One region of the Nonomuraea sp. NBC_00507 genome, then DNA from elsewhere that is predicted to be linked to it. Evidence: riboswitches for the same ligand, from Rfam matches in the RefSeq annotation. Region 1 holds a riboswitch; the other holds the start of a gene.
What was found. Region 1 has a riboswitch for glycine ahead of gcvT (glycine cleavage system aminomethyltransferase GcvT). Riboswitches for the same ligand answer to the same signal wherever they lie in the genome.
Positions count from the first base shown of each region.

Region 2: linked by a shared signal. The riboswitch ahead of gcvP (aminomethyl-transferring glycine dehydrogenase) and the one ahead of gcvT (glycine cleavage system aminomethyltransferase GcvT) in region 1 are both predicted to bind glycine.

Region 1 covers NZ_CP107853.1:11,653,852-11,664,532, forward strand. Annotated here, with positions in the region: gene OHA25_RS55425 (hypothetical protein) at 105-860, opposite strand; gene OHA25_RS55430 (FadR/GntR family transcriptional regulator) at 901-1,605, opposite strand; gene OHA25_RS55435 (glutamine synthetase family protein) at 1,729-3,090, shown strand; gene OHA25_RS55440 (aldehyde dehydrogenase family protein) at 3,093-4,433, shown strand; gene OHA25_RS55445 (3-oxoacyl-ACP reductase) at 4,439-5,203, shown strand; gene OHA25_RS55450 (gamma-glutamyl-gamma-aminobutyrate hydrolase family protein) at 5,213-5,905, shown strand; gene OHA25_RS55455 (hypothetical protein) at 5,902-6,735, opposite strand; glycine riboswitch at 6,829-6,926, shown strand; glycine riboswitch at 6,927-7,022, shown strand; gene gcvT (glycine cleavage system aminomethyltransferase GcvT) at 7,057-8,142, shown strand; gene gcvH (glycine cleavage system protein GcvH) at 8,139-8,528, shown strand; gene OHA25_RS55470 (L-serine ammonia-lyase) at 8,586-9,962, shown strand; gene OHA25_RS55475 (hypothetical protein) at 9,987-10,586, opposite strand.
Region 2 covers NZ_CP107853.1:8,191,276-8,209,748, reverse strand. Annotated here, with positions in the region: gene OHA25_RS39645 (sensor histidine kinase) at 1-973, shown strand, start outside; gene OHA25_RS39640 (response regulator transcription factor) at 970-1,644, shown strand; gene OHA25_RS39635 (phosphoribosylanthranilate isomerase) at 1,774-2,397, shown strand; gene OHA25_RS39630 (GNAT family N-acetyltransferase) at 2,394-3,200, shown strand; gene OHA25_RS39625 (CDP-alcohol phosphatidyltransferase family protein) at 3,269-3,850, shown strand; gene OHA25_RS39620 (mannose-1-phosphate guanyltransferase) at 3,855-6,359, shown strand; gene OHA25_RS39615 (FHA domain-containing protein) at 6,629-7,141, shown strand; gene ftsR (transcriptional regulator FtsR) at 7,200-7,853, shown strand; gene OHA25_RS39605 (bifunctional nuclease family protein) at 7,974-8,444, shown strand; gene OHA25_RS39600 (MerR family transcriptional regulator) at 8,592-9,212, shown strand; glycine riboswitch at 9,261-9,360, shown strand; glycine riboswitch at 9,361-9,475, shown strand; gene gcvP (aminomethyl-transferring glycine dehydrogenase) at 9,532-12,357, shown strand; gene OHA25_RS39590 (hypothetical protein) at 12,470-13,258, shown strand; gene OHA25_RS39585 (hypothetical protein) at 13,269-13,622, opposite strand; gene OHA25_RS39580 (alpha/beta hydrolase family protein) at 13,704-14,294, shown strand; gene OHA25_RS39575 (DUF5999 family protein) at 14,304-14,495, opposite strand; gene OHA25_RS39570 (TetR/AcrR family transcriptional regulator C-terminal domain-containing protein) at 14,693-15,253, opposite strand; gene OHA25_RS39565 (hypothetical protein) at 15,368-15,766, shown strand; gene OHA25_RS39560 (RNA polymerase sigma factor) at 15,835-17,226, opposite strand; gene OHA25_RS39555 (hypothetical protein) at 17,402-17,731, opposite strand; gene OHA25_RS39550 (AMP-binding protein) at 17,775-18,473, opposite strand, start outside.

The sequences.
Region 1 (10,681 bases):
CTGCGGCAAGGCCACGACACCCCTCGGCAGGGCCCTGGAGGTCGTCCAAGGAGTCAGGGATCTTGTCCTCCAGCCCTTCGTACCGAGAAGGAAGCGGCATGACGTCAAGTATGCCGACGACCACGCCGCGTGGAAGGCAGATCATGACGCCCGGAGAGAAACTCCTGGAAGGCGATCTTGACCCCGATCACCGGCCGCCGCCACCTCTCCTCACGGTGGATGGCCCTGGCCATCTTGCGCGGCGACTTCTTGGCAAAGAACCAGTGCGCCCACGGCGACCCGGGCCGCGCCAGACGTATCGCCCCCACCAGGAGCATCGGCGGCACGAACAACCCTGCCATCCCGGTCCAGATCTTGCCCTTGAGCAGCGTGATCACCGCCAGCGCCGAGTTCGCGACGATCAACGCGGTGGGATTGACCCACGTGCCGTAGTCCCATATCAACGGGCGCAGGCCGATGAGGAGCAGGCCGGTGACGGCGATGGCGATGAAGACCGCGTCGACCGACGTCCGCCCTTCCTCCTCCCAGTACACGTCGTGCAGGTGCAGGATCAACGCGAACTCGTCCAGCACCAGCGCCGAGCCGACGCCGAACACGCAGGCCGCGAGCACGTATCCCGTCTGGGACGCGGGCGAGACGATGAACCCCGTCACCCCGCCGATCAACATCAGGATGACGCCGAACACGACGTGGTGGATGTGCATCTCCCCCACGTTCACGTTGCGGAACCAGCCCACCTTCGCCCTGATCAGGCGCACATTGATGCGGGTGGCGATGAACGCCACGATGAGCGTGACGAAGTAACAGAACAGCGGCAGCCGTCCCGTGTCGACGATGTTGTAGCGAAACCAATCCCCCATGACTTGTAAACGATGGTACGAGCCCCTTGCCGGTATCGCGTCAGGAGAGGAACCCTCGCAACAGCGCGGCCGTGCCTTCCAGGTGTTCGGTCATCGCCCGACGCGCCGCCTCGGGGTCGCCGGCGAGGATGGCGTCCACGATGGCCTGGTGCTGCCGGGCGGCGTGGTCCAGGTTGACCTGGAGCATCGGGATGGCGTTCAGCAGGTCGCTCACCCGCGACCGCGCGTCGGCGCAGGTGGTGGCCAGCAGGGTCGAGCCGGTCAACTCGGCGATGGACAGGTGGAAGGCCGTGTCGAGACGGCGGTAGTCCGTCAGCGAGGCCTCGTTCAGCTCCGACAACCTGCGGAGCAGCACGGCCCGCTTCTCGCCGGTCAGCTCGGAGGTGGCCAGGACCTGGGCCGCCCCGCACTCGACGGCCAGCCGGAACGTCAGGGCGTCGGAAAGGTCGTCCATGCCCATCTCCGCCAGGACCTGCCGCAGGTCGCCCGCGTCCGGTTTGGGCGGCTCGTACGTGACGAAGGCCCCTCCATACCGTCCCCGCCGCACGTCCAGGTAGCCCGCGTCCGACAGGGCACGGATCGCCTCGCGAAGGGTCACCCTGCTGATGCCGAGCTGGACGGCCAGCTCACGCTCGGGGGGAAGCTTGTCGCCCGGCGCCACCACGCCCAGCTTGATGGCCTGGAGCAGCCGTTCCACGGTCTCCTCGAAGGCGTTGCCCGCCCTGACCGGGCGCAACACCGTCATCAAACGCGCCGACTCGTCCAACGTGGCCTCAGGTCTTGACAAGCGATCCCGGCATGCACATCAATGGTCTGAGACTAGCCCAATCACCGGAAAGCGCGCCATGCCAGATGGGAGCGACGTCACGTGAGCAGCGAAGGGTTCCTGACCGCCGACGAGCTGCGTGACGAGGTGGCGGCCGGGCGGATCGACACCGTTCTGCTGGCGATCGCCGACATGCAGGGCCGGTTGCAGGGCAAGAGGTTGTCGGCGCGCTACTTTCTCGAAGAGGTGCTGCACCACGGCTCCGAGGGCTGCAACTACCTCCTCGCGGTGGACGTGGACATGAACACCGTCTCGGGCTACGCGATGTCGTCCTGGGAGCGCGGATACGGCGACTTCGTGATGAAGCCCGACCTGGCCACGCTGCGCCGGGTGCCGTGGCAGGAGGGGACCGCGATGCTGATGGCGGACCTGGCGTGGGAGGACGGCGGCGACGTGACCGCCTCGCCCCGCCAGATCCTGCGCAAGCAGCTGACCCGCCTGGCCGAGCGCGGCCTGGCCGCGTATGTGGGCACCGAGCTGGAGTTCGTCGTCTACGAGGACAGCTACGAGGACGCCTGGAAGCGCGCCTATCGCGACATGTCGCCCGCGAACCTCTACAACGTCGACTACTCCCTCCTCGGCACCGCCCGCATCGAGCCGCTCCTGCGCCGCATCAGGCGGGGCATGGAAGGCGCCGGCCTGTACGTCGAGTCCGCCAAGGGCGAATGCAACCTGGGCCAGCACGAGATCGCCTTCCGCTACGACGAGGCGCTCAAGACCTGCGACAACCACGCCATCTACAAGAACGGCGCCAAGGAGATCGCCGCCCAGGAGGGCAAGTCGATCACCTTCATGGCCAAGCCGAACCAGCGCGAGGGCAACTCCTGCCACATCCACATCTCGCTGCGCACCGTGGACGGCGACCCGGTGATGGCGGGCGAAGGGCCGTTCGGGCTGTCGCCGCTCGGCGCCCGCTTCATCGCCGGCCAGCAGGCCTGCCTACGCGAGCTCACCCTCCTGTACGCCCCCAACATCAACTCCTACAAGCGCTACGTGCCCGGCAGCTTCGCCCCAACCGCCGTCAAATGGGGCGTCGACAACCGCACCTGCGCGCTGCGCCTCGTCGGCCACGGCCAGTCGCTGCGCGTGGAGAACCGGGTGCCGGGCGGCGACGTCAACCCGTACCTGGCGGTGTCCGCGCTGATCGCGGCCGGGCTCTACGGGATCGACAACGAGCTGCCGCTGGAGGACCCCTTCGAGGGCAACGCCTACGCCTCGGGGGCCGAGACCGTGCCGCACACGCTGCGCGACGCGCTGGCCCTGTTCGAGGGGTCGAAGCTGGCCCGGGTGGCGTTCGGCGAGGACGTGGTCGAGCACTACGCGAACAACGCGCGGGTGGAGCTGGCCGCGTTCGACGCGGCGGTGACGGATTGGGAGATGTTCCGTGGGTTCGAACGGATGTGAGCATGAAGATCGTTAATCCGGCGACCGAGGACGTGCTCGCCGAGGTCGAATTGGCCGACGCGGCCGAGGTCGACCGGGCGGTGGAGCGTGCCAGGAAGGCGTACCCGGCCTGGCGCGACGTGGCCCCCGGCGACCGGGCGCGGCTGCTGCGGCGCTTCGCCGACCTGGTGGGCGAGCACGGCGAGGAGCTGGCGGGGCTGGAGCTGGCCAACGCCGGGCACCCGATCGGGAGCGCCCGCTGGGAAGCCGGCGCCGTACGCGACGTCCTGCACTTCTACGCCGCCGCCCCCGAACGCAACCACGGCAAGCAGATCCCGGTGCCGGGCGGTGTGGACATCACGTTCCAGGAGCCCCTGGGCGTCGTGGGCGTCATCGTGCCGTGGAACTTCCCCATGCTGATCATGTCGTGGGGCGTGGCCCCCGCGCTGGCGGCCGGTAACACCGTGATCGTCAAGCCGGCGGAATGGACTCCGCTGTCGGCGCTGAGGCTGGCGGAGCTGGCCTTGGCGGCGGGCCTCCCCGAGGGGGTGCTCCAGGTTCTGCCTGGGGCAGGGGAGGTCGCGGGGGCCCGGCTGGTCGAGCACCCGGACGTGGCCAAGATCGTGTTCACCGGCTCCACCGAGGTGGGCAAGGAGATCGCCGCCAAAGCGGCCGCGCAGGTGAAGCGGGTGACGCTGGAACTGGGCGGCAAATCCGCGAATATCATCTTCGCGGACGCGGACCTCGAGAAGGCCGCGAAGGCGGCTCCTTACGCTGTCTTCGACAACGCGGGGCAGGACTGCTGCGCCCGTTCCCGGCTGCTCGTCCAGGCCGACGTGTACGACGACTTCATGGCCCTGCTCGCGCCCGCCGTTCAGGCCGTCAAGGTCGGCGACCCGCTCGACGAGAGCACCGAGATGGGCCCACTCATCAGCGCCGAGCACCTGGAACGCGTCCGCGGCTTCGTCCAGGACCCCTACCTCCAGGGAACGTGCCCGCAGGGCAAGGGCTTCTGGTTCCCGGCGACCGTGCTGACCCCCGACGTCACCGACCGGACGTTCAACGAGGAGATCTTCGGGCCCGTGGTGTCGGTGGCGCCGTTCAAGGACGAGGCCGACGCCGTCAGGATCGCCAACGACACTCCGTACGGACTGAGCGGCTCCATCTGGACCCGGGACGTCGGGCGGGCGCTCCGGGTGGCCAGGGCGGTCGAGTCGGGCGCGCTCTCGGTGAACTCCAACTCCTCGGTCCGCTACTGGACCCCCTTCGGCGGCTTCAAGCAGTCCGGACTCGGCAGGGAACTCGGCCCGGACGCCCTGGCGGCGTTCACCGAGACCAAGAACGTCTTCATCTCCTGGGAGTGAAACAAGTGCAGCGGTTGCAGGATCGGGTGGCGGTCATCACCGGCGCGGGCAGCGGCATCGGGCTCGCCACGGCCCGCAGGTTCGCCGAGGAGGGCGCCAAGGTCGTCTGCGTGGACGTCGACGAGGAGGCGGGCGGCAAGGCCGCCAACGAGGTCGGCGGCCTCTTCATCAAGGCCGACGTGACCAGCGAGGACGACGTCGTCAGGATGTTCCAGACGGCGTACGACACCTACGGCAGCGTCGACATCGCCTTCAACAACGCCGGCATCTCGCCGCCCGACGACGACTCGATCCTGGAGACCGGCATCGACGCCTGGCGCCGCGTCCAGGAGGTCAACCTGACCAGCGTCTACCTGTGCTGTAAGCACGTCCTCCCGTACATGCGGCGGCAGGGCAAGGGCTCGATCATCAACACGGCGTCGTTCGTGGCCGTCATGGGGTCGGCGACGTCACAGATCTCCTACACCGCCTCCAAGGGCGGCGTGCTGGCGATGTCGCGGGAGCTGGGCGTGCAGTTCGCCAGGGAGGGCATCAGGGTGAACGCCCTGTGCCCCGGCCCGGTCAACACACCGTTGCTACGGGAGTTGTTCGCCAAGGACCCGGAGCGGGCGCAGCGGCGGCTGGTGCACGTACCCGTGGGGCGCTTCGCCGAGGCGACGGAGATCGCGGCGGCGGTGGCGTTCCTGGCCAGCGACGACGCGTCGTTCATCACGGCCAGCGAGTTCCTGGTGGACGGCGGCATCTCCGGCGCCTACGTGACGCCGCTCTAGGAGGAAATCGTGCGTCCGGTCATCGGGATCACCTGTTACGTCGAGCCGGCGAAGTTCACGGTGTGGGCGGACATGACCGTCGCGCTGCTGCCGTACATGTACGTGGAGCAGGTCGTCCGCGCCGGCGGGCAGCCGGTCGTGCTGCCGCCGGCCGGCGATCCCGCGCCTGTCGTGGGGCGGCTCGACGGGCTCATCCTGGCGGGCGGGGGCGACATCGACCCGGCCCGCTACAGCCAGGAGCCGGGGGAAAAGGTCGGCTATGTTCGCAAATTTCGGGATGAGGCCGAGTTTGCGGTGCTGAATGCCGCTCTCGAGGCCGGCCTGCCGTACCTGGGGATCTGCCGCGGCCTCCAAGTGCTCAACGTCGCCCTCGGCGGCACCCTGCACCAGCACCTCCCCGACGTGGTCGGGCACGACGGGCACTCCCCCGCGCCCGGCCGCTTCGGCCCGCTGCCCGTCGTCCCCGTGCCGGGCACACGCCTGGCCAAGGCGCTGGGCACGGAGCCGGTGACGGTCCCGCACTACCACCACCAGGCCATCGACCGCCTCGCCCCGGGCCTCACGGTGTCCGCCACCGCCGAGGACGGCACGATCGAGGCGGTCGAGATGGACACGGAGTCGTTCACGATGGCCGTGCAGTGGCACCCGGAGGCGGCCGAGGACTGCGCGATCTTCGAAACCTTCGTGGCCGCCTGCCGCTAACCGACGGGCTTGAGCACGCTGTCGAGGACGACGACGCCCGCGCCGTACTTCTGGTCGAACGTGCGGCGCAGGTCGTCGGAGGCGAGCCAGGTCTCCACCTCGACCCGGTTGCGAGTGACGCTGGGCGCGGAGGAGATGAGGGCGTCGCCCAGCTCCTTCTCGACCTCCCGCTGGATCGCGTGCAACTCGGCCTCGGTACGCTCCGCGCCGCTGACGCACAACGCGCCGCCCCAGACCTCGCGGATCCACGCCTCGCGCCCGGCCAGGTCGCCGGTGAACCTGAGATTGAGCACCTGCCCCCGCGCGTAGGCGTCGAGTTCCTCCGACGGGTCAGGCGTCGGCCCGATGGGTTCGATCCAGGCGCCCGCGAACTCCTTGGCCGTCCCCGCCCGCTTCATCGCCTTCTCCAGGGTCGCCTCCGTGGCCTTGGCGGGATCGACGGGCCGCCAGCCGCCCTCGGGCGCGGGGCACGGAGTGGTGAAGTCGGTCGTCGGAGGCTCCTCATACACGGGCGAGCCGGGCGGCTCCGTGAGGGTCAGCCGGGCGCCGTCCCAAGTGCCGACGACCCGGTACGAACCCCATTTCACGCCGCCCTGCGACTCGTGCCCGACCTTGCTCCAGTCCCAGCCGACCACGTCGGGGCCACCGCACTGCGGCGGGAAGGACTCGGCCACCGCCCAACACAGCTGAGGCCCGTGCCCGTGGCCTTCGAGCACCGTCAGGCTGGCCTCGTACCGAGGGGGCGGCGCCGGGGACGCGGCGCTCTCGGCGCCGCAGGACGTGATGGTCAGGGCCGCCGCGAGTCCGATGGCCGCCATTCGCCGGTTCATGCCCCTTCAACGTCATCACCGCCCGAGCGGTTCACGGGCGCCCGAACGCGACAAGACCCCCGTAACGGCACTAGGCTTACGGGACATCACCCACGAAACCGTGCGGGAGAGCACCCTGACAGCCGGTCAGGGTCCCTGAAGGAGCAAGCCCTCCCCGCGAACCTCTCAAGGCAAAGGACCGCACGGACGAGGTGTCCTCTGGAAAGCAGGCCTGTGGGCCTCGCCGAAGGTGAAAGTCCGGCAAAACCCGGGCGAAGCTCTCAGGCATCGATGACAGAGGGGGAGGATGCTGGCATCCGATCCTGTCCTGAGGTGCGATAAATGTCCCGACCGACACCGCTACGAGACGTTCACGAGAGCCTCGGCGCCACGCTGACCGACTTCGCGGGGTGGCTCATGCCCCTCCGGTACGGCAGCGAGTCCGCGGAGCACAACGCCGTCCGGCAGGCGGCGGGGCTGTTCGACCTGTCGCACATGGGCGAGATCTTCCTGACGGGCCCGCAGGCCGGCCAGGCCCTGGACTATGCGCTGGTCGGGCATCTGTCAGCGCTGGAGCCCGGGCGGGCCAGATACACCATGATCGTGAACGAGCGTGGCGGGGTGCTCGACGACCTCATCGTCTACCGGCTCGGGGACGAAGAGTTCATGGTGGTGGCAAACGCCTCAAACTACGAAAAAGTCGGAAATGAGCTGAAAGAGCGTACGAAGGCGTACAACGCCGTCGTGGACGACCGCTCCGACCAGTACGCGCTCATCGCCGTCCAGGGCCCGCGGGCGCAGGAGATCCTCGCCACGCTCACCGACGCCGACCTCGGCGGCCTCAAGTACTACGCGGGCCTGCCCGGCGTGGTGGACGGCCGGCAGGCGCTGATCGCCCGCACCGGTTACACCGGCGAGGACGGCTTCGAGCTCTTCGTCGCGAACGAGGATGCCGCGCCGCTGTGGCACGCCCTCATGGCGGCCGGCGAGCCGTACGGGCTCAAGCCCGCGGGCCTGTCCAGCCGCGACACGCTCCGCCTCGAGGCGGGCATGCCGCTGTACGGCAACGAGCTCAGCGCCGAGCTCACCCCGTTCGACGCGGGGCTCGGCAGAGTGGTGAAATTCGACAAGCCCGGCGACTTCGTCGGCAGGACGGCGCTCGAGGCGGTCAAGGACGACCCGCCGCGGCGCCGCCTCGTCGGCCTGGTCGCGCGGGGACGCCGGGTGCCGCGCCACGGTTACCCGGTGACCAAAGACGGCGCCGTCGTCGGCGAGGTCACCAGCGGTGCGCCTTCCCAGACTCTGGGCAAGCCCATTGCTATGGCTTACGTGGACACCGGCATCGAAGAAGGCCTGGCCGTGGACATCCGGGGCAGTCAAGAACCTATGGACCTGGTAGAGCTGCCCTTTTACAGGAGGAAGAAGTGAGCAACATCCCTGACGAGCTGAGCTACACCAAGGAGCACGAGTGGGTGGCCGGGCTCGATGACGGGCTGACCGTGACCGTCGGCATCACGGCTTTCGCCGCCGACGCCCTCGGTGACGTGGTCTACGTGCAGCTCCCCGAGGTCGGTTCGACCGTAGAGGGCGGCGACTCCGTCGGCGAGGTGGAGTCGACCAAGTCCGTGAGCGAGATCTACACGCCCGTCGCCGGCGAGATCGTCGAGATCAACCAGGCCGTCGTGGACGACCCGTCGGTCGTCAACAGCGACCCGTACGGCGAGGGCTGGATGTTCCGCGTCCGCATGGAAGGCGACGCGGAGGACCTGCTGTCCGCCGAGGAGTACAAGGCGCTCACCTCAGGCGAGTCCTGACCCATTTCGCCGGGGCCCGTTCAGCGGGCCCCGGCCTTGCATGAAAGGCGCCCATCAATGGCGATCAGCGTCTTCGACCTGTTCAAGATCGGTATCGGCCCGTCGAGCTCGCACACGGGCGGCCCGATGGCGGCCGCGCACAAGTTCGCCCGCGGCCTGGACGAGGACGGCCTGCTGCCGCGCGTGGCGCGCGTCCAGGCCATCCTGTACGGCTCACTCGGCCTCACCGGCAAGGGCCACGGCAGCGACAAGGCCGTCCTGCTGGGCCTGTCGGGCGAGAAGCCCGAACTCGTGGACGTGGACACCATCGACGACCGCCTGACCGCGATGCGCGCCTCCGGCACCGTCAACCTCTACGGCACCCACGAAATCCCCTTCGTCGTCGGCGAGGACCTGATCTTCGAACGCAAGATCTCCCTCCCCGAGCACCCGAACGGCATGCGCTTCACCGCCTACACCGCGGACGGCGACACGCTGCGGGAAAAGGTCTACTTCTCGGTCGGCGGCGGCTTCGTCGTGGACGAGAACGCCACCGGCGCCGACCGCATCAAGCCCGACGACACCGTGCTTCCCTACCCCTTCACCACCGGGGAAGAGCTCCTCAAACACTGCTCGAACACGGGCCTGTCGATCTCCGCCCTGATGCTGGAGAACGAGAAGGCCTTCGGCCGCACCGAGGAAGAGATCCGCGCCGGAATCCTCAACCTGTGGAACGTCATGTCGGACTGCGTCCGCCGCGGCATCTCCAAGGAAGGCGTCCTGCCCGGCGGTCTCAAGGTCAAGCGCCGCGCCAACCAGCTCTACCGCCGCCTGCAGACCGAGCCCCCCGAGAAGGACCCGCTCCAGGCCATGGACTGGGTGACGCTCTTCGCCCTGGCGGTCAACGAGGAGAACGCCGCCGGCGGCCGCATCGTCACCGCCCCCACCAACGGCGCCGCCGGCATCATCCCGGCCGTCCTGACGTACTACACCCGCTTCGTCCCCCACGCCGACGACGACGGCGTAGTCCGCTTCCTCCTCACCGCCGCCGCCATCGGCGTCCTCTTCAAGGAGAACGCCTCGATCTCCGGGGCCGAGGTGGGCTGTCAGGGCGAGGTCGGCTCGGCCTGCTCGATGGCCTCCGCCGCCCTCACGGAGGTCATGGGCGGCACGCCGGAGCAGGTGGAGAACGCCGCCGAGATCGGCATCGAACACAACCTGGGCCTGACCTGCGACCCGATCGGCGGCCTGGTCCAGATCCCGTGCATCGAACGCAACGCGGTCGCCTCCAACAAGGCGATCACGGCGGCGAGAATCGCCTTGCGCGGCGACGGGAAGCACTTTGTGGCCCTGGACAAGGCCATCAAGACGATGAGGGACACCGGCCGGGACATGCTGGACAAGTACAAGGAGACGTCGCGAGGCGGCCTAGCCGTCAACGTCATCGAGTGCTGACCTGACCGACCACAGTACAAAGCGTCAGGCACCAACCCCCCAGGGGCGGTCCTCCCATAGGTCCGCGGCGAACAGTGCGTGGGCGATCCGGCGGGGATCGAGCCGGACGACCACCTCGCCGCCCTCGGACTCTGCGAGCTCAGCGGCAGCCAGCCCTATCAAGGCGAACTCACCCGCCAGCGACCTCATGAGCCACTTCTCGAAATCCTCGGCCTGCAGCTCTTCGACCTCATCCCGAAGCCACGCTGCGCGAGCTCTGCCGATCAACTCCGCAGGAAGGCGAACCGTCACGGGCTGCAGTTGCTCGCTCAGCCGGCGACCTATCTCCGCCAGGTGGCGGCTGTCCGTCCGGAATCGCTCCTCTGCTGTGGACCCGTCCATGCAGACCTCGTCCTTCTTCTTGAAGCGGTTGTCTGTGATCAACTTACGCACCGTGGTGTTCTTCGATGCCTTCGCCGCCTCCAACGCCTCCTCAACCGTTATCTCCAGTACTCGCTCGGCATGGCCGACTTGATGCTCTCGACGAAGCCGCCCGCCCTGGAGAGTGGAAACCGTGAGCACTATGTCCGAGATCGCACATTTCACGAAGATGACTGCCAGGCCAGAACCGGACAACTCCCCCACATCATGGCCACCCGACGCATTCGCCATCAGCGCGTTCGGCCAATGCGGACACATCAACATCGCGCACGCCCGCAGGAGTTCCGACCATCCGCTGG
Region 2 (18,473 bases), 3.5 Mb from region 1:
GGGCGTGCTGCTGCTGTCCGCCGACACCTACCTGAACGACGCGGTCAACACGTGCGTGATCCTCACCCTCATCGCTGTCGGTGTGTTCGCCATGCGCGTGGCCTCCTGGCCGTGGACGGTGGCGGCGTACTTCGCCGGCTGCCTGCTGACCGCGATCGCCGTGGTCGGCGACGACACCGACATCACCCCGTTCCGCGTCGGCGTGCTCATGACGCTGGTCGCCACGCCCATCGCGATCGGCCGCTACCTCGGCGTGCGGCAGTCCGCCGTGGCCGCCGACCGGCTGCGCGCCGAGGAGGCCGCCCGGGCGGCGCTCGCGCAGGTGCGGGCCGACCAGCTGGCCGAACGCGAGCGCATCGCCCGCGACGTGCACGACATCGTGGCCCACCACGTCGGCGCCATGGTGCTGCGGGCCGGCGCCGCCCGCTACACCGCGCCCGACGGCCCCGTCGCCGACGCGCTCAACGACATCCGCGAGACCGGCCATCAAGTGCTGCAGGACCTGCGGGATCTGCTCGACCTGCTGCGCGAGGGGACCCGGCCGGACAACGAGCCCCACCTGCTGGCCAACCCCGCCGACGTGGTGCGCGAGTCGGCCGAGCGCATGGCCGCCGCCGGGCTCGTGGTAGACCTGGACCTCGACCCGGCCACCGACCAGGCGCCGCTCATCGCCCGCACCTCCGCCGCCCGCATCGTCCAGGAAGGACTCACCAACGTGCTCAAACACGCAGGCCCCGGCACCCGGGTCCGCGTCAGCGTGGTCCCCGCCGGTGAGGCGCTGTCGGTGGAGATCCGCAACGGCCGGCCGCCCACCAGCATCGAACGCCTGCCGTCCTCCGGCCGCGGGCTGGCCGGCATGCGCGAGCGCGTGCGCGCGCTCGGCGGCACCCTCACCGCCGGCCCCGACGGCGAGGGCGGCTGGCTGCTGGCCGCCAGCCTGCCTGCGCGCCTGCCCTCGGGGAGCGCCGTGTGATCCGCGTGCTGGTGGCCGACGACCAGGCGCTCGTCCGCGCGGGCGTGCGCATGCTGCTGCAGGCCGCGGGCGGCATGGAGGTCGTGGGCGAGGCCGAGGACGGCGCCGAGGCGGTCCGCCTGGCCCACCGCCACGTGCCCGACGTGATCCTCATGGACCTGCGCATGCCCAGGGTCGACGGCCTGGAGGCGATCAGGCGGGTGCTGGCCGCCCGCCCGGCGAGCAGGATCGTGGTGCTGACCACGTTCGCCGAGGACGCCAACGTCTACGCCGCCCTGCGGGCCGGGGCCGTCGGCTTCCTGGTCAAGGACGACGAGCCGGAGCGCATGGTGGAGGCCGTGCGCCGGGCGGCGGCCGGCGAGCAGCTGCTCGCGCCGTCGGTGCTGCGCAGGGTCGTCGAAGGGTTCCTGGCGGCCGAGGAGCAGGCCACCGCGCCGCCGCCCCCGGGGCTGACCGAACGCGAGGTGGAGGTGCTGGCCCTGGTCGGCACCGGCCTGTCCAACGCGGAGATCGCCGAGGAGCTGCACGTCGGCGTCACCACGGTCAAGACCCACATCGCCGCCGCGATGGAGAAACTGGGACTGCGCAACCGCATCCAGGCCGCGGTCGTGGCTCACCGCACCGGCCTCGTGGACGCCTCCTTCCGCCCGGTACGCCGCGGCCCCGGCTGACGCCTCCCCGGCCCCGGAGGTCCAGGTGTCCGCCGTCCGGCGGATCGGCGATCATCCCGCAGGCTGACGCCACGGCGCTGATCCGGGCGCGGTCACCGGCAACCGCGCGCCGCCGCTAAGGTTTCAGGTGTGCCCCAGGATGTGTACGTCAAGATCTGCGGGTTGACCGAGCCCGAGCACGTGGCCGCCGCGGTCGAGGCCGGCGCCGACGCCGTCGGGTTCGTCATGACCCGCAGCCCCCGGCAGATCGCGCCCGAGCGTGCCGCCGAGCTGGCCGCGCTGGTTCCCGCGCACGTGTTGACCGTCGGCGTGTTCCGCGGCGAGGACCCCGGCGCGGTGCGGGCGGCGGCGCTGACCTCCGGCGTGCGGGCCGTCCAGCTGCACGGCAGGCACCCGCACGGCGACTTCACCGCGCTCAAGGACCTCGGAGCCGTTCTGATCAGGGCGGTGGACGCCGAGGCCGACCTGCGGTGCGGCGCCTACGACGAGGACCTGCTCCTCGTCGACGCCCCCCATGCGGGCTCCGGTCTGCCGTGGGACTGGGCCGCGATCCGCGGCCGCCCGTCGGGGAGGTGGCTGCTGGCCGGCGGCCTCGCCCCGGCCAACGTGACGGAGGCGATCGCCGCCGCCGAGCCGTGGGGGGTCGACGTGTCCAGCGGCGTGGAGTCCTCGCCCGGCGTGAAGGACCCGGCCCTCATCACGGCGTTCCTGCAGGCGGTGCGGGGCGCCCGCCCGGCAAGCCGATCGGCGTGACGGAGGAGCTCGCGCGCGCCGCCGCTCTGGCGCGACAGGGCGCGGCGGCCGACCTGGCCCGCGCGGTCGGCTTCATGCGCGCCTTCGCCCGCCGCAGGGCGCCGCGGACGCTCCCGGTGCCCGGCGGCTTCGCGGTGCTCGACGAGCGCTACCCGGGCTCCTACGACGACAACAAGCTGATCGTCGGCGCCGGTGACGGTCCCGGCCCGGCCTCCGGCGCACTGTTGCGGGCGGCCGACGAGGTCCTCGCCAAGCGTGCCCACCGGCTGGTGTCGGTCGACGACGACCGCCTGGGCACGGCGCTGGCGGACGCGTTCGCCGCCGCCGGCTACGACCACGAGACCAACGTGGTCATGGCCTTCCGCGGCGCGATCCCGGCCGACCCGCCCGCCGCCGTGCACCTCGATCTGGAGGAGCTGGTGCCGGTGCTGCGCCGCGACTGGCGCCGCAGTCTGCCCCAGGCCCCGGAGCACGTGATCGACGATCTCGCCCGCCGCGTGGAGACCCGGCTGCGCGGCGCCGACGCGGTGGCCTTCCGCGGCCTGCGCGCCCCGGACGGCCGGATCGCCGCCAGGGCGGACCTCTACGCGCACGGCGGCGTGGCCCAGATCGAGGACGTCTTCACCGGCGAGGAGCACCGGGGCCGGGGATACGCGCGTGCCCTGATCATCGCGCTCCTGGCGGAGGCTGCTGGGGCCGAGCTGATCTTCCTGGTGGCCGGCGCGTCCGGCTGGCCGAAGGAGTTCTACGCCCGGCTCGGCTTCGAGGAGCTGGGCCGCGTCCACGCGTTCCTGCGCACCTGACCGGTCCCCGGGCAGTCCGCCGCAGGCGGGGCCGCTGTGGTGGAGTTCCAGGCAGTAGGGTCTGCCTCGTGAGCGAAACTTCCGCCGAGGACCGGATCTGGACGGTTCCCAACCTGCTGAGCTTTCTGCGCCTCCTCGGCGTGCCCGTGTTCCTCTGGCTGGTTCTCGGGCCCAAGGCGGACGGGTGGGCCATCGGGGTCCTCGCGGTGGCCGGGTTCACCGACTGGCTCGACGGGAAGATCGCTCGCGCGTTCAACCAGACCAGCAAGCTCGGCCGGATCATCGACCCGGCCGCCGACAAGCTGTATGTGGGCGCCACGATCCTGGCGCTGCTGCTGCGCGACGTCATCCCCTGGTGGCTGGTCGCGGTGATCGTGGCGCGGGAACTCTTCGTCGCGAGTTGCTTCCCCGTACTCCGCAAATACGGCTATAGGGCACTTCAGGTGCATTTCCTGGGCAAGGCCGCCATGTTCAACCTCATGTATGCCTTCCCTCTCCTCTTCCTTGCATCCCACACTGGGTGGTATGCCGATATAGCCCGAATTGCCGGATGGGCGTTCGCACTCTGGGGAACAGGCCTCTACTGGTGGGCAGGGGTGCTGTATGCGGTACAGGTGCGGCAGCTCGTAACGTCGGCCAAAAAGGAGTGATCGGGTGAAGGCGGTCGTCATGGCGGGCGGGGAGGGCACTCGGCTGCGTCCGATGACCGCCAACCAGCCCAAACCCTTGCTCCCCGTGGTCAACCGCCCGATCATGGAGCACGTGCTGCGCCTGCTCAAGCGGCACGGCGTCACCGAGACGGTGGTGACGGTGCAGTTCCTCGCGGCGTTGGTGCGCAACTATTTCGGCGACGGCGACGAACTCGGCATGAGCCTCCAGTACGCCACCGAGGACCTGCCCCTCGGCACCGCGGGCAGCGTCAAGAACGCCGCCGACCGCCTTCGCGACGATCGATTCCTGGTGATCTCCGGCGATGCCCTGACGGATATCGATTTAACGGAAATGATCCGATTTCATCGGGAAAATGCGGCGCTTGTGACAATCGGCCTGAAACGCGTACCGAACCCGCTCGAGTTCGGGATCATCATCGTCGACGAACAAGGCCGCGTGCAGCGCTTCCTCGAGAAACCCACCTGGGGGCAGGTCTTCTCCGACACCGTCAACACCGGCGTCTACGTCATGGAGCCAGAGGTCCTCGAGGCCGTGGCGGCCGACGAGCCCGTCGACTGGTCATCCGACGTCTTCCCCGCCCTGCTCGAGCGCGGCGCCGCCCTCTACGGGTACGTGGCCGACGGCTACTGGGAGGACGTCGGCACCCACGAGAGCTACCTCAAGGCGCAGGCCGACGCCCTGTCCGGCAAGGTCGCCCTGGACATCGGCGGCTTCGAGCTCTCGCCCGGCGTCTGGGTCGCCGAGTCGGCCTCGGTCGACCCCGACGCCGTGCTCAAAGGCCCGCTGCTCATCGGCGAGTACGCCAAGGTCGAGGCGGGCGCCGAGCTACGCGAGTTCACCGTGCTCGGCAACAACGTAGTCGTGCGCGAGGGCGCGTTCCTGCACCGCGCGATCGTCCACGACAACGTCTACCTCGGCCCGGGGGCCCACCTGCGCGGCTGCGTGATCGGCAAGAGCACGGATGTGATGGCCGGGGCCCGCATCGAGGAGAACGCCGTCGTCGGCGACGAGTGCGTCATCGAGGCCGAGGCGTACGTCTCCAGCGGCGTCAGGGTCTACCCGTTCAAGACCATCGAGGCGGGCGCGGTCGTCAACACGAGCGTCATCTGGGAGTCGCGCGGCCAGCGCAACCTGTTCGGGCCCCGGGGCGTCAGCGGCCTGGTCAACGTCGAGATCACCGCCGAGCTGTGCGTGCGCCTGGCCAGCGCGTACGCCACCACCCTGAACAAGGGCGAGCACGTCGTCACCTCCCGCGACTGCTCACTGGCCGCCAGGGCGCTTAAGCGGGCCGTCAACGCCGCGCTCACCGCCAGCGCCATCAACGTGCTCGACCTGGAGGCGGCCCCGCTGCCGGTGGCCCGCTTCCACACCGGCCGCGAGTCGGCCGCGGGCGGCATATCGCTGCGTACCACGCCAGGCGATCCGCAGAGCGTCGACATCGTCCTCATGGACGGCCGCGGCGCCGACCTGCCGCCGGCCGCCCAGCGCAAGCTGGAGCGGGTCTTCTCCCGGCAGGAGTTCCGCCGCGCCTTCCCCGGCGAGATCGCCGAGCTCACCTACCCGGCCAGGGCGGTCGAGGACTACACGCGTGAGCTGCTGCGCCACGTCGGCATGGAGGGCATCAGGGACATGAAGGTCGTCGTCGACTGCGCCGGCGGCACCTCGTCGCTGGTGCTGCCGGCGTTACTCGGCCGGCTCGGGGTGGAGGTGCTGACCGTGAACGCCCGCCTCGACGACCTCTCGCCCACCGAGACGCTGGCCGAGCGCCGCCGCGACCTGCAGCGCCTGTCCGAATTGGTCAGCTCCTCGCGTGCGGCCTTCGGCGTGCGGTTCGACCCGGTCGGCGAGCGCATCGCCCTGGTGGACGAGATGGGCCAGCTCATCAACGACGAACGGGCGCTGCTCGTCGTGCTCGACCTCGTCGCCGCCGAGCGCCGGGGCGGCCAGGTGGCGCTTCCGGTCACCACGACCAGGGTCGCCGAGCAGGTCTGCCGCTTCCACGGCGTGCAGGTGCAGTGGACCTCCACCGCGCTGGACGCCCTCACCTCGGCCGCCGCCGGAGCCGACATGATCTTCGCGGCGGACGGGCGCGGCGGCTTCGTCGTGCCCGAGTTCAGCCCGGCCATCGACGGGCTGGCCGCGTTCATGCGCCTGCTGGGGCTGGTCGCCCGCACTCGCCTGTCGCTCAGCCAGATCGACGCCAGGATCCCCGAGGTCAAGCTGCTCAAGCGGGCCGTGCCCACGCCCTGGGCGGCCAAGGGCGCCGTCATGCGCTCGGTCATCGAGGCGGCCGAGGCCGAGGCCGAGGGGCACCGCATCGACACCACCGACGGGGTGCGCGTGACCCACGACGACGGGAGCTGGGTGCTGATCCTGCCCGCCGCCACCGAGCCCCTCACCGATCTGTGGGCCGAGGCGCCCGACATGGACGGCGCCCAGGCGCTGCTCGAACACTGGGCGCGCATCGTGGAGCAGGCCGCCACCTAGGGGCCGGTCACCGAGTGTGATCTGAAAAAGTTCGCCCGCGAAGCGCGCGGACGGCGCCGCAAGATCGTAATGTTGAAACGCGCGGCGGCATGGACCACGGGGCGGAAGCGGCGGTAACTTTGTCTGCGTCCACACCACAGTCCAGCGCCCCGAGTTGACCTTTACCGCTGATCAGCGTATGTTGCGGCATTCGCAAACGTGAGAAAGCGAAGCGAGGCGCGCCCCGAGCACCGTCGCCGCGTCTTCGCGGTAGGAGGCCGAGCCGATCGATGCCGAGCGTCTACTGCACGCAGTGCGGGCACGCCAACCCCGAGGATGCCCGTTTCTGTTCCCGTTGTGGGTCACCGCTGACCAGACCCGAGGTCTCCGGGGACACCACGTCGACGATCTCCGTCGCGGGAATCGAGGCATACGAGGCTGAGACAGGTGACATGCTCCTGGCCGAGCGGGCGCTCGTCGAGCAGCTGCCGCCCGGCACGGCGTTGCTCACGGTGACCAGGGGCCCCAATCAGGGGAGTCGTTTCCGGCTCGACAAGGAGCTGACCACGACCGGGCGCCACCCGGAGAGCGACATCTTCCTCGACGACATCACGGTCTCCCGCCGCCATGTCGAGTTCTACCGGCATCGTGGTGGCCAGTTCTCCGTCCGCGACGTCGGCAGCCTCAACGGCACCTACGTCAACAGGGAGCGGATCGAGGAGGTGCCGCTGCACTCCGGCGACGAGGTGCAGATCGGCAAGTTCCGCCTGGTCTTCCTGATGCGGGGCAACGCCGGGGCATGAGCGAGTCAAGCGAGCGACGCATGGACACGGCCCCTGGGCTCATGAGGCCGAAGGTCGCATGAGCCCCCAGGCGGCACGCTCGCACATGAGCATCGGGGAGGTGCTCGCGCTCCTGCAGGGCGAGTTCCCCGATGTCACCATCTCCAAGATCAGGTTCTTGGAGGGCGAAGGGCTGATCGAGCCCGAGCGCAGCCCCTCCGGCTACCGCAAGTTCACGCATCTGCACGTCGAGCAGCTGCGTTTCATCCTCACCGAGCAGCGCGACCACTACCTGCCGCTGCGGGTGATCAAGGACAGGATGGCCGAGAGCTTCGGCCGCCCCCGCGCGGTGCAGGACAAGCACGAGGTCAAGCTCAGCCGTGCCGAGCTGCTCGAGGCCGCGGAGATCGACGAGGAGACGCTCACCGAGCTGGAGGACTACGGCCTGCTCGCCCCGGTGGCCAGGCGCTACGACGAGGAGGCGCTGAAGGTCGCGCGCACCGTCGGCGCCCTGGCCCGCTTCGGCCTGCACGCCCGGCATTTGCGCGCGGTCAAGGCTGCGGCCGAGCGCGAGTGCGGTCTGGTCGAGCAGACCGTCGCGCCCGTGCTGAAACGGCGCGCCCCCGGGGCCGCCGGCGAGGCGGAGGAGATCGCCAGGGAGCTTTCGGCCCTCTTGCTCGATCTGCACGCATCTCTGGTACGCACGGGCGTACGGTCGGTGCTGGGCCGTTGAGAGCGAGGCGAGCAGGGAGCCGACGGCACATTCCAGGCCCGCCGGGTGTTACGTTGAATTGAAGTAGCCAGTCGAGCGAAGAGCTGTGCCGGGTGACCGGTCAGGAATACGGAGCAGCCCGTGTTGCAGATGGAGGTCGTGGGCGTAAGAGTTGAAATGCCCACAAACCAGCCGATCGTCTTGCTCAAGGAGGCACACGGGGAGCGGTTCCTTCCGATATGGATTGGCATGACCGAGGCGACGGCGATCGCCCTGGCCCAAGCGGAGGAGCCACCGCCGCGGCCGCTCACCCATGACCTTTTCCGTGACGTCCTGAGCGCCCTGGGCGTCGGCCTGCGGGCGGTCAACATTGTCGCGCTGCGTGATGGCATCTTCTTCGCCGATCTGGTGTTCTCCAACGGCGTGGAGGTGAGCGCGCGGCCGTCGGACTCGATCGCGCTCGCGTTGCGCACCGGAGCCCGCATCTTCGCCAGCGAGGAGGTGGTCCAGGAGGCCGGCGTGGTCATCCCCGACGACCAAGAGGACGAGGTGGAGAAGTTCAGGGAGTTCCTTGACACAATCACTCCCGAAGACTTCGGCAGGGCGGGGTAGGTATTTCGGTGCATTTACGCTTCACGACGCGCCGAGCCGGATCGTTGACTGAGCATGGTCACGGTCCTACGGTGCAAGTGAAACCCGTGGCCGCCCTTCATGAACCCCCAGATCAGGCCACGGGATGAGAGAAAGCCGGAGGTCCGCGTGGCGGTCAGCAGCGGCGAGGGAAAGACGGCCGGCCAGGAAGATCCGGTACGGCGTGAGGACGCGCGGCAGCGTGCCGGGGAGCAGGGACTGCTCTTCGACGAGCAGCCGGCGGCGTTGCCGGGCGACATCGGATACCGCGGGCCCACGGCCTGCGCGGCGGCCGGCATCACCTACAGGCAGCTCGACTACTGGGCGCGCACGGGCCTGGTAGAGCCCACGATCAGGGCCGCGCAAGGCTCGGGCTCCCAACGGCTCTACAGCTTCCGCGACATCCTGGTGCTCAAAGTCGTCAAGCGGCTCCTCGACACCGGGGTGTCGCTGCAGCAGATCCGCACGGCCGTGCAGCATCTGCGCGATCGCGGGGTCGCCGACCTCGCCCAGATCACGCTCATGAGCGACGGCGTCAGCGTCTACGAGTGCACCTCCGCCGACGAGGTGATCGACCTGCTCCAGGGCGGCCAGGGCGTGTTCGGCATCGCGCTCGGCCGGGTCTGGCGCGAGGTCGAGGGATCCCTCGCGGAGCTGCCGGGGGAAAGAGCGGCGGTCGAGGACACCGTCCCGGCCGACCACCCCGCTGACGAACTCGCCCGCCGCCGCCGCGCCCGACGCATCGGGTGAAATCCCCTTGTAACGCATAGGGGCTGTAATGTAGGACAGCAAGGCTGACGACCCCGTGCGGGAGAGTCTCTGGGGCCCACGGGTCCCGGGGCGCCGAAGGAGCAACCCTCCCCGGAATCTCTCAGGCACCCCGTACCGCTCGGGCGAGGCAACTCTGGAAAGCAGGCGCGCCCGCCAGGCGTGCCTCACCGACGGTGCAAGCCCCTGTTCACGGGGGTGAAGCTCTCAGGTCGCGGTGACGCCGCGCTGACAGAGTGGGGAGATCCGGCACTCGCCCGCGCCCTGGCGCCGGTCTCCATAGCCTCGGGAGGCACTGTCCATGACCGACCTGTCAGCTCCGCCGTTCTCATCCCGGCACATCGGCCCCTCCGCTGCCGAGCAGCAGCGCATGCTCGAGGCCGTCGGCTTCGAGTCCGTGTCCGACCTGGTGGCCGTGGCCGTCCCCGAGGCCATCAGGGCCAAGGACCGGCTCCAGCTGCCCGCCGCCGCGAGCGAGACCGAGGCGATCGCCGAGCTCCGCGCCCTCGCCGACCGCAACCGGGTGCTGACCTCGATGATCGGCCTGGGCTACCACGACACGATCACGCCCGCGGTGATCCGCCGCAACCTGCTGGAGAACCCGGGCTGGTACACCGCGTACACCCCCTACCAGCCGGAGATCTCACAGGGCCGCCTCGAGGCGCTGCTGAACTTCCAGACGGTCGTCTCCGACCTCACCGGCCTGCCCGTCGCCGGGGCCTCCCTCCTCGACGAGGCCACCGCCGCCGCCGAGGCCATGACGCTGGCCCGGCGCGCCGGCAAGTCCAAGAGCAACGTGTTCGTGGTCGACGCCGACGCGCTGCCGCAGACCAAGCGGGTGCTGGCCACCCGCGCCGAGCCGCTCGGCATCACGCTCGTGGAGCACCCGCTCGACGGCGAGCTGCCCGAGTGCTTCGGCGTGCTCGTCCAGTACCCGGGAGCCTCCGGGCGGCTGCGCGACTTCCGCGCCGTGGCCGCCGCCGCGCACGAGGCGGGCGCGCTCGTCGTGGCCGCCGCCGACCTGCTGGCCCTCACGCTCGTGGCCGCGCCGGGCGAGCTCGGCGCCGACATCGCCATCGGCTCCTCGCAGCGTTTCGGGGTGCCGTTCGGGTTCGGCGGGCCGCACGCCGCCTACATGTCGGTACGCGAGGGGCTGCAGCGGCAGATGCCCGGCCGCCTGGTCGGCGTGTCCGTCGACGCCGACGGCGACCCCGCCTACCGGCTGGCCCTGCAGACCCGCGAGCAGCACATCCGCCGCGAGAAGGCCACCAGCAACATCTGCACCGCGCAGGTCCTGCTCGCCGTCATCGCCGGCATGTACGCCGTCTACCACGGCCCCGACGGGCTGCGCCGCATCGCCCACCGGGTCCACCGGCACGCGGTCGTCCTCGCCGACGGGCTGCGCGAGGCCGGCCTGGAGGTCGTGCACCGCGAGTTCTTCGACACCGTCCTGGTGCGCGTCCCCGGCCGGGCCGCCGAGGTCGTCGCCGCGGCCGCCGAGCGGGGCGTCAACCTCTGGCAGGCCGACGCCGACCACGTCTCGATCGCCTGCGACGAGAAGACCGGCGCCGCCGACGTGACCAAGGTATGGGCGGCGTTCGGCGTGGACGCCTCCGAGGTGGCCTTGGACGCCGACGCGTTGCCCGCCGCGCTGCTGCGCGAGTCGGCGTACCTGACCCACCCGGTCTTCCACGGTCACCACTCCGAGACGGCGATGCTGCGTTACCTGCGCAAGCTGCAGGACAAGGACATCGCGCTGGACCGCTCGATGATCCCGCTCGGCTCCTGCACGATGAAGCTGAACGCAAGCACCGAGATGGAGCCGATCACCTGGCCCGAGTTCGCCGCGATCCACCCGTTCGCGCCGGAGGCCCAGGCCGCGGGCTACACGGAGCTGATCGGCACGCTGGAGCGCTGGCTGGCCGAGATCACCGGCTACGACGCGGTGTCGATCCAGCCGAACGCCGGCTCGCAGGGCGAGTTCGCCGGGCTGCTGGCCATCCGCGCCTACCACCGCGCGAACGGCGAGAGCGGGCGCGACGTCTGCCTCATCCCGTCCTCCGCGCACGGCACCAACGCCGCCAGCGCCGTCATGGCGGGGATGCGCGTGGTGGTCGTGGCCTGCGACGCCGACGGCAACATCGACCTGGCCGACCTCGACGCCAAGATCGACAAGCACCGGGACGCGCTGGCCGCGATCATGGTGACGTACCCGTCGACGCACGGCGTGTACGAGGAGAGCATCACCGAGGTGTGCGCCAAGGTGCACGGCGCCGGCGGGCAGGTCTACGTCGACGGCGCCAACCTCAACGCGCTGGTCGGGCTGGCCAAGCCGGGCGAGTTCGGGGCCGATGTGTCCCATCTCAACCTGCACAAGACGTTCTGCATCCCGCACGGCGGCGGCGGCCCGGGTGTCGGCCCGGTGGCGGTGCGCGCCCACCTGGCGCGCTACCTGCCCGGCCACCCGCTGCACAACGACACGCCCGTCGGGCCCGTCTCGGCGGCCCCGTACGGGTCGGCGGGGATCCTGCCGATCTCGTGGGCGTACATCAGGATGATGGGCTCGGACGGCCTGACCGCGGCGACCGAGCAGGCCATCCTGTCGGCCAACTACCTCGCCCGGCGCCTGGCCCCCCACTACCCGGTGCTGTACACCGGGCGCGGCGGGCTGGTCGCCCACGAGTGCATCGTCGATCTGCGGCAGATCACCAAGGAGACTGGCGTCACCGTGGACGACGTGGCCAAGCGGCTCATCGACTACGGCTTCCACGCGCCCACGATGTCGTTCCCGGTGGCCGGGACGCTGATGATCGAGCCGACCGAGAGCGAGGACCTTGACGAGCTCGACCGGTTCGCGGAGGCAATGATCGCCATCCGGGGGGAGATCTCCAAGGTGGCGTCCGGCGACTACGACAAGACCGACAACCCGCTGCGTAACGCGCCGCACACGGCCGAGTCCGTCGTCGCCGACGAGTGGGCGCACCCTTACTCGCGGACCGAGGCCGCCTACCCGGTGCCGTCGCTGCGGGACGGCAAGTACTGGGTGCCGGTGCGGCGCATCGACCAGGCGTACGGGGACCGCAACCTGGTGTGCTCGTGCCCGCCGCTGGAGGCCTACGAGGACTGAGTCGTCCGGCCGGCCCTGAATCGAGGGCCGGCCAGTCCTTCAGCGTCAACTGAGCAGACATGATCGCCAGAAGTGGTTAAGCTTCGTGCGACCGTCGCCAGAAGGAGCTCTCTTGACGTTCTCAGAGCTGGAGACACCGCCCCTCGACACCGCCCGCCGCCTCGCCGAGGACGGTGATCTCGACGGAGCCGCCGCCATCCTGAGCCGGCTGGCCGCCGACCCTGAAGGACCCGACCGGGCCCAGGCCGCCGTGGGGCTGGCCGTGGTGCTGGAGGAGCGCGGCGACGTCGAGGCCGCCCGCGCCGCGGCCAGGACCGCGCTGTCCACCGGCCATCCTGAATACGCCGCGCAGGCCGCCTGCCATCTCGCGCAGGGCTTCGAGCGGGAGGGACGGGCCGAGCAGGCCAGGGCCGCCTGGCAGGCCGTGCTGGGCGTCGGCACCGCCGCGTACGTGCCGCTGGCCCATCTCGCGCTGGCCCGGCTGGCCACGAGCCTCGAGGAGGCGGAGGCGGAGCTGCGGGCCGCCATGGCGGCCGGCGACGGCCAGATCGGCGCACACGCGGCCCGGCAGCTGGCCGATCTGCTGATGGAGCACGACGAGCCCGGGATGGCGGCCGACGTCCTCATGGAGGCGCTGGAGTCGGCTCCCGAGGAGGACGTGCCGGGGCTGCGGGTGCAGCTGGGGATCGCGCATCTGGAGCTGGCCTGCGCCGAGTTCGCCGACACCGTGGAGGGCGGCGCCGACCCCCAGACCAGCGCGCTGGCCATCGAGCTGCTGGCCCGCACCCTGCCGCTGCGCGGGCGGGAGGAGGACGCCGAGCGGGTGTGGGCGTACGGGCTGGAGCACGAGGACGAGAGCCTGGCAGCCGAGGTCCGCCTCCGCTACGACCGCGACGCCTGACGGGCCCGGCTCAGCCGCGGCGCATGATGGCCGCGGCGGCGGCCACGTTGATGATGACGATCGCCAGCCAGGTGATCGTCAGCCCCACCAGGCCGGCGTTGCCCGCCGCGATCGCCGTCAGCGGGATGCCGATGCCCATCGAGCCCAGCGCGACCGGGATCATCGCGGAGCCGGGGTTCTTGCCCTGGTGCCGGTGTGGGGCGGCGCCGCGTACGGCCAGCTCGGCCTGCACGCGGGCGGCGATCGTCTCGTCGAGACGTTCCACGAACGACTCGACCAACGCGGCTTCGTAGTCCGGGCCGAGATCGCGGCGCGCGTCGAGCGTGGCCTGCAGATCATCCCGGAGGGGACGCTTGTCTGGCATAGGAAAATCATGCCCCGTACGCGGCACGCCGTCATCAGCCCTGAGGGGTAGGCCGGAATCGTCCGAAGGTACGGTTCTCCCATGGAGGTCATGACCCCGCGAGGGCCCGCGATGGTCGAGGTCGACGAGGTGGCCGAGCCGCGGCTGCTGCTCGTGCTGACCCACGGGGCCGCCGGGGGAGTGGACGCTCCCGACCTGGTGGCCGTGCGTGCCGCCGCGCTCGGGGCCGGGGCCGTCGTGGCGAGGGTGACCCAGGCGTTCAGGGTGGCGGGGGCGCGGGCGCCCGGCTCGCCGGCCCGGCAGGACGAGGCATGGGAGGTCGTCCTGAGCGAGCTGCGTGCGCGGTGGCCGGAGCTGCCGCTGGTGCAGGGCGGGCGGAGCAACGGGGCGCGGGTCGCCTGCCGTACGGCCAAGGCGGTCGGCGCGGCGGCGGTCGTGGCGCTGGCCTTCCCGCTGCATCCGCCCGGCAAGCCCGAGCGGTCCAGGGCCGAGGAGCTACGCGGCGCCGGGGTGGACGTGCTGGTCGTCAACGGAGACCGTGATCCGTTCGGCATCCCCGACGCGGCGGACGCGGCGCTCCTGGTGGTGCTGCCGGGGGAGGGCCACGACCTGAAAAAGGACCCCGCCCGGGTGGGCGAGGTGGTGGCGGAGTGGATCACCCACTACGCGTAGGTCCGTAGGTCAGGCCGCGCCGACCACGGGCCGGTGCGGTTCGATGCTGGCGCCGCTGGGCAGGAGCTCCCCGGTGTCCTCGAACAGGACGACGCCGTTGCAGAGCAGGCTCCATCCCTGCTCGGGGTGGCAGGCGAGAGTGCGTGCCTTCTCGCGGTCTGGCGCCTCTGCATCCGGACAGGCCGGGTCGTGCGGGCACATCGGCGTGCCTCCGATATCTCGTGAAATGCCCCCGCTGAGGGACGGGAGCGGCTCGGGTTGTCGTTTTGGCAAGTGTGCGATGTCCGTCACACATTCCGACATAGTCCCTTCGGACTGTTACAGGGGGGTCCCCGGAACGTGTGACCTTCGACACAGCGTGCCTTATGCAGGATAACGGGCCAAGCGTGACACGCGCATCACGTTTGCAAACCCTTGAGGAGAGCGTCGAGTCCGCGCTCGAAGTCCATGTCGGCTCTTTCATCCGGTCTTACCCACTCGTCGACTTCGGGATCGGCCCAGCCGGACTGCTGGACCTCGACGGCGACGCTGCCGAACACGAAGGCCCGCAGCGCGCGTACGGCCTGCGCCGCGTCGTCCAGGCCGCCGTCGGCGAGTTGTTCGACCTGCTCCCTGACGGCGAGGGCCGTGGCCCCCTTCGGGGGTTTGGTCAGGGCCAGGGCGAGCACGCCCGGGTGCTCGCGCAGCAGCTCGCGCTCGGCCCGGCACCAGGCCTTGGCCGTCTCCTGCCAGGTCGGGCCCTGCTCCACGCGCACGGTGGTGACGTGCTCGGCCAGGGCGTCCATCAGCGCCTCCTTGCCCCGGGGCAGGTGGTGGTAGATGGCCATGGCCTCCACCTGCAGGGCGTCGCCCAGGCGCCGCATGGTCAGCCGGCGCAGGCCCTGGCTGTCGGCGATGTGGAGCGCGGCCTCGATGATGCGCTCGCGGGAGAGGGGAACGGGTGGTCGCTTGGCGGGCATGGCGATCATCTTACAATGTAAAGGCGGCCGCGCCGGGGTGATTTCCGTTCGTGTCGCGCGACGGCGTACTCTTGGCGGTTGAACGAGGTGCAGGCTGGCGAAAGGGCAGGGTCGATGGCGTTTTTCCGTCCGCGGGTGAGCCGGGAGGCCGAGGTTCGCTATCACGCGGACCAGGAGATCTCCAAGAGCTTCCCCGAGCTGCTCGAAAAGGCGCGCCAGGCCGAGCAGCTGCTGCGGGAGCTGCGGGCCGCGGCGGCCGACGACATCGAGCTGCTGGCCGCGGGGCGGGCGTTCGACCGGGCGCTGACCGACGCGCTGCGGGCCGCCGAAGCGGGGCAGCGGGCCACGTTCGGGGTGAAGTCCTACGACGATCGGATCGCGCGGCGCAAGGCCCGGGCCACGCCGGCCGGCCGGATGTGGACCGATGAGGTGGAGCGGCTGCGGACGCTGCGCGAGGAAAACCGGCTCTGGGGGATCCCGAGCGTGCCCCGCCCGGTGCCCTCCACCGTCTGACTCGACGCGCGCATGGAAAAGCCCCGGTCACGCCTCCCTCGTGTGGCCGGGGCTTTGCTTCAGAGCGGTCAGCTGGCCCAGTCGAGCAGCGGGCGGGTGTTGCTCGGGTGGCGCAGCTTGGACAGCGACTCCTTCTCCAGCTGACGGATCCGCTCCCGGGTCAGCCCCAGGTGCTTGCCGATCTCGTCGAGCGTGTGCGGCTTGCCGTCCACCAGGCCGAACCGCAGCGCCATGATCTTCGACTCCCGCGGCGAGAGGTTGTCGAGCACACCGCGCAGCTGGTCGCCCAGCAGCTGGCGGTCGACGATCTCCGAGGCCTCCGGCGAGTCGACGTCCTCGATGAGATCGCCGATCGTGGTCTCCCCGTCCTCGCCGATCGTCGCGTTCAGCGAGATCGGCTGGCGGCTGGTGCGCAGCAGCTCCTCGATCTGGTCCGGCGTCTTGTCCAGCTCGACCGCCAGCTCCTCGGGCGTGGGCTCGCGCCCCAGGCGCTGGTGCATGTCACGCTCGATCCGCGACAGCTTGGAGAGCATCTCCAGCACGTGGACGGGCAGCCGGATCGTCCGCGCCGAGTCGGCGAAGCCACGCTGGATGGCCTGCCTGATCCACCACATGGCGTAGGTGGAGAACTTGAAACCCTTGGTGTAGTCGAACTTCTCCACGGCCCTGATCAGCCCCAGGTTGCCCTCCTGGACCACGTCCAGCAGGGACATGCCGCGGTCGGTGTACTTCTTGGCCACCGAGACGACCAGCCGCAGGTTGGCCTCCAGCATGTGGTCCTTGGCCTGCCGGCCGTCCTCGACGACCATGCGCAGGTCCTCGCGGACGTCCAGCGGCAGCTCGGGGTGGGTCTCCAGCTTGTACTCGGCGTACAGGCCGGCCTCGATCCGCCTGGCCAGCTCGACCTCCTGCGCCGCGGTCAGCAGCGTGCGGCGGCCGATGGACTTGAGGTAGGTGTGCACCGAGTCGCCCATGGTGGACTGCGTGTCGTCCAGGTCGAGCTGCTCGGTCTCGATTTCTTCGTTCTCAGAGGTCATGACGATGTCGTCGGGCACGTCCTCCTCGTGTTCCGGCTTGGGGTCGGGCGGGACGACGCCCTTCGCCACGGCCGGCATGTCGGTTTTTGCCTTGGCCGCCTTGCGGCCGGTAGCCTTTGCTCGCGAGGTCGAAGACTTCTTCGGAGCGGCTTCTCCCTGCTCCTCGGTGGCCTTCGGCTGTGCGGGCTTCCTGGTGGTGGTCTTCTTGGGGGCGGTCTTGCTGAGAGACGGCTCGTTCTCGGCGGCCAGGCTCACGCCGGCCTCCGACAGTTCGCGCAGTATCGTGCGGCCCTCAGAGGGGCTGATCCCGGCTTCGGCGAACGCGTCACGCAGCTCCGCCAGAGAAAGGTGACCCTGGTTACGCCCTCGTTCAAGCAATTGGTCGAGAGTCGCGGGTGGGGTCGCCACGGCGGATGTGGGCATGAGGACACCTCCTCCGTACGGAGTAGAAGCGATCAGGCAGGTTATGGCGGGCGGCTTCGTTGTCCGCACGGCGCACCAGTATCAATAACGCCATTCTCCGCCATTTGTTCCCGCCCGGACGAAATGCCAAAAAGGGACGGATCGCCCACGTGGCGAGCCGCCCCTCGTGCGGGTCTTACTCGGTCACGTCGATCTCGCCGGTCGTGACCTCCGGCATGGGCATGGGCTCGGCGTCCTCCATGCGCTCGTCCGTCCAGTATTCGAGCACCTTGCTGGGGTCGGGGTTGACCTCCCGGGAGACCACGATGTCGTCATCGGTGGGCTCGGGAGACGGGGCCGGCGTCGCCGGCGGACCGGACGGTGATGCCTTCTCCACCACAGCTCTGGTCTCCTCGCCGACCTGGTCGAGCCTGCCCGCGGAGGCGGCCGCCGCGACCGAGACGCCGGCGACGACGATCACGCCGATGATGGCCACGGATGCCCACATCTTGCGGGTCTGGTCCATGAAGGCTCCCTCCTTCTCCCCACTCTGACGCAGCCGCACCTCGTCAGGTTCCTGCTTTCAGCCGTACTAGATCGGTCTTGCCGTTCGGCAGCAGCGGCAGTCCGGTGACCAGGCGCAGCTCGCGCGGGGCGGCGTGAGGGGGAAGCCTATCGCGGCAGTATGCCCGCAATTGGGCAAGCGTGAGTGGCGTGTCGGGGGCGGCGGGGACCACGACCGCGGTGACGAGCTCGCCCCATTCGGGGTCGGGCACGCCGATCACGGCCACGTCGGCGATCGCGGGGTGGGTGCCGAGCACGGCGGCCACGGCGGCGGCCATCACCTTCTCGCCGCCGGTGTTGATGACGTCGTCGGCCCGGCCCAGCACCCGCAGCCGCCCGCCGGCCAGCTCGCCCAGGTCGGAGGTGACGAACCAGCCGCCGTCGAACGGGTCGGGCTCGCCGGAGCGGTAGCCGGAGAAGAGCACGGGACCGGCGATCCGGATCAGGCCGTCCTCGCCGATCTTGAGATCTACATTGTAAAGGGGCCGGCCGTCGTACACGCAGCCGCCGCACGTCTCGCTCATTCCGTACGTCGTCACGATCCGGCCGCCGAGGTCCCGGGCGCGCTCCAGCAGGCCAGGACGGGGCGCGGCGCCGCCGAGCAGGATGGTGCGGAACCCCGACAGGTCGGCCCCCAGCTCCACGAGCCGGTGCAGCTGGGTCGGCACCAGCGAGACGTGGTCGGCGCCGGAGTCCAGGACCGC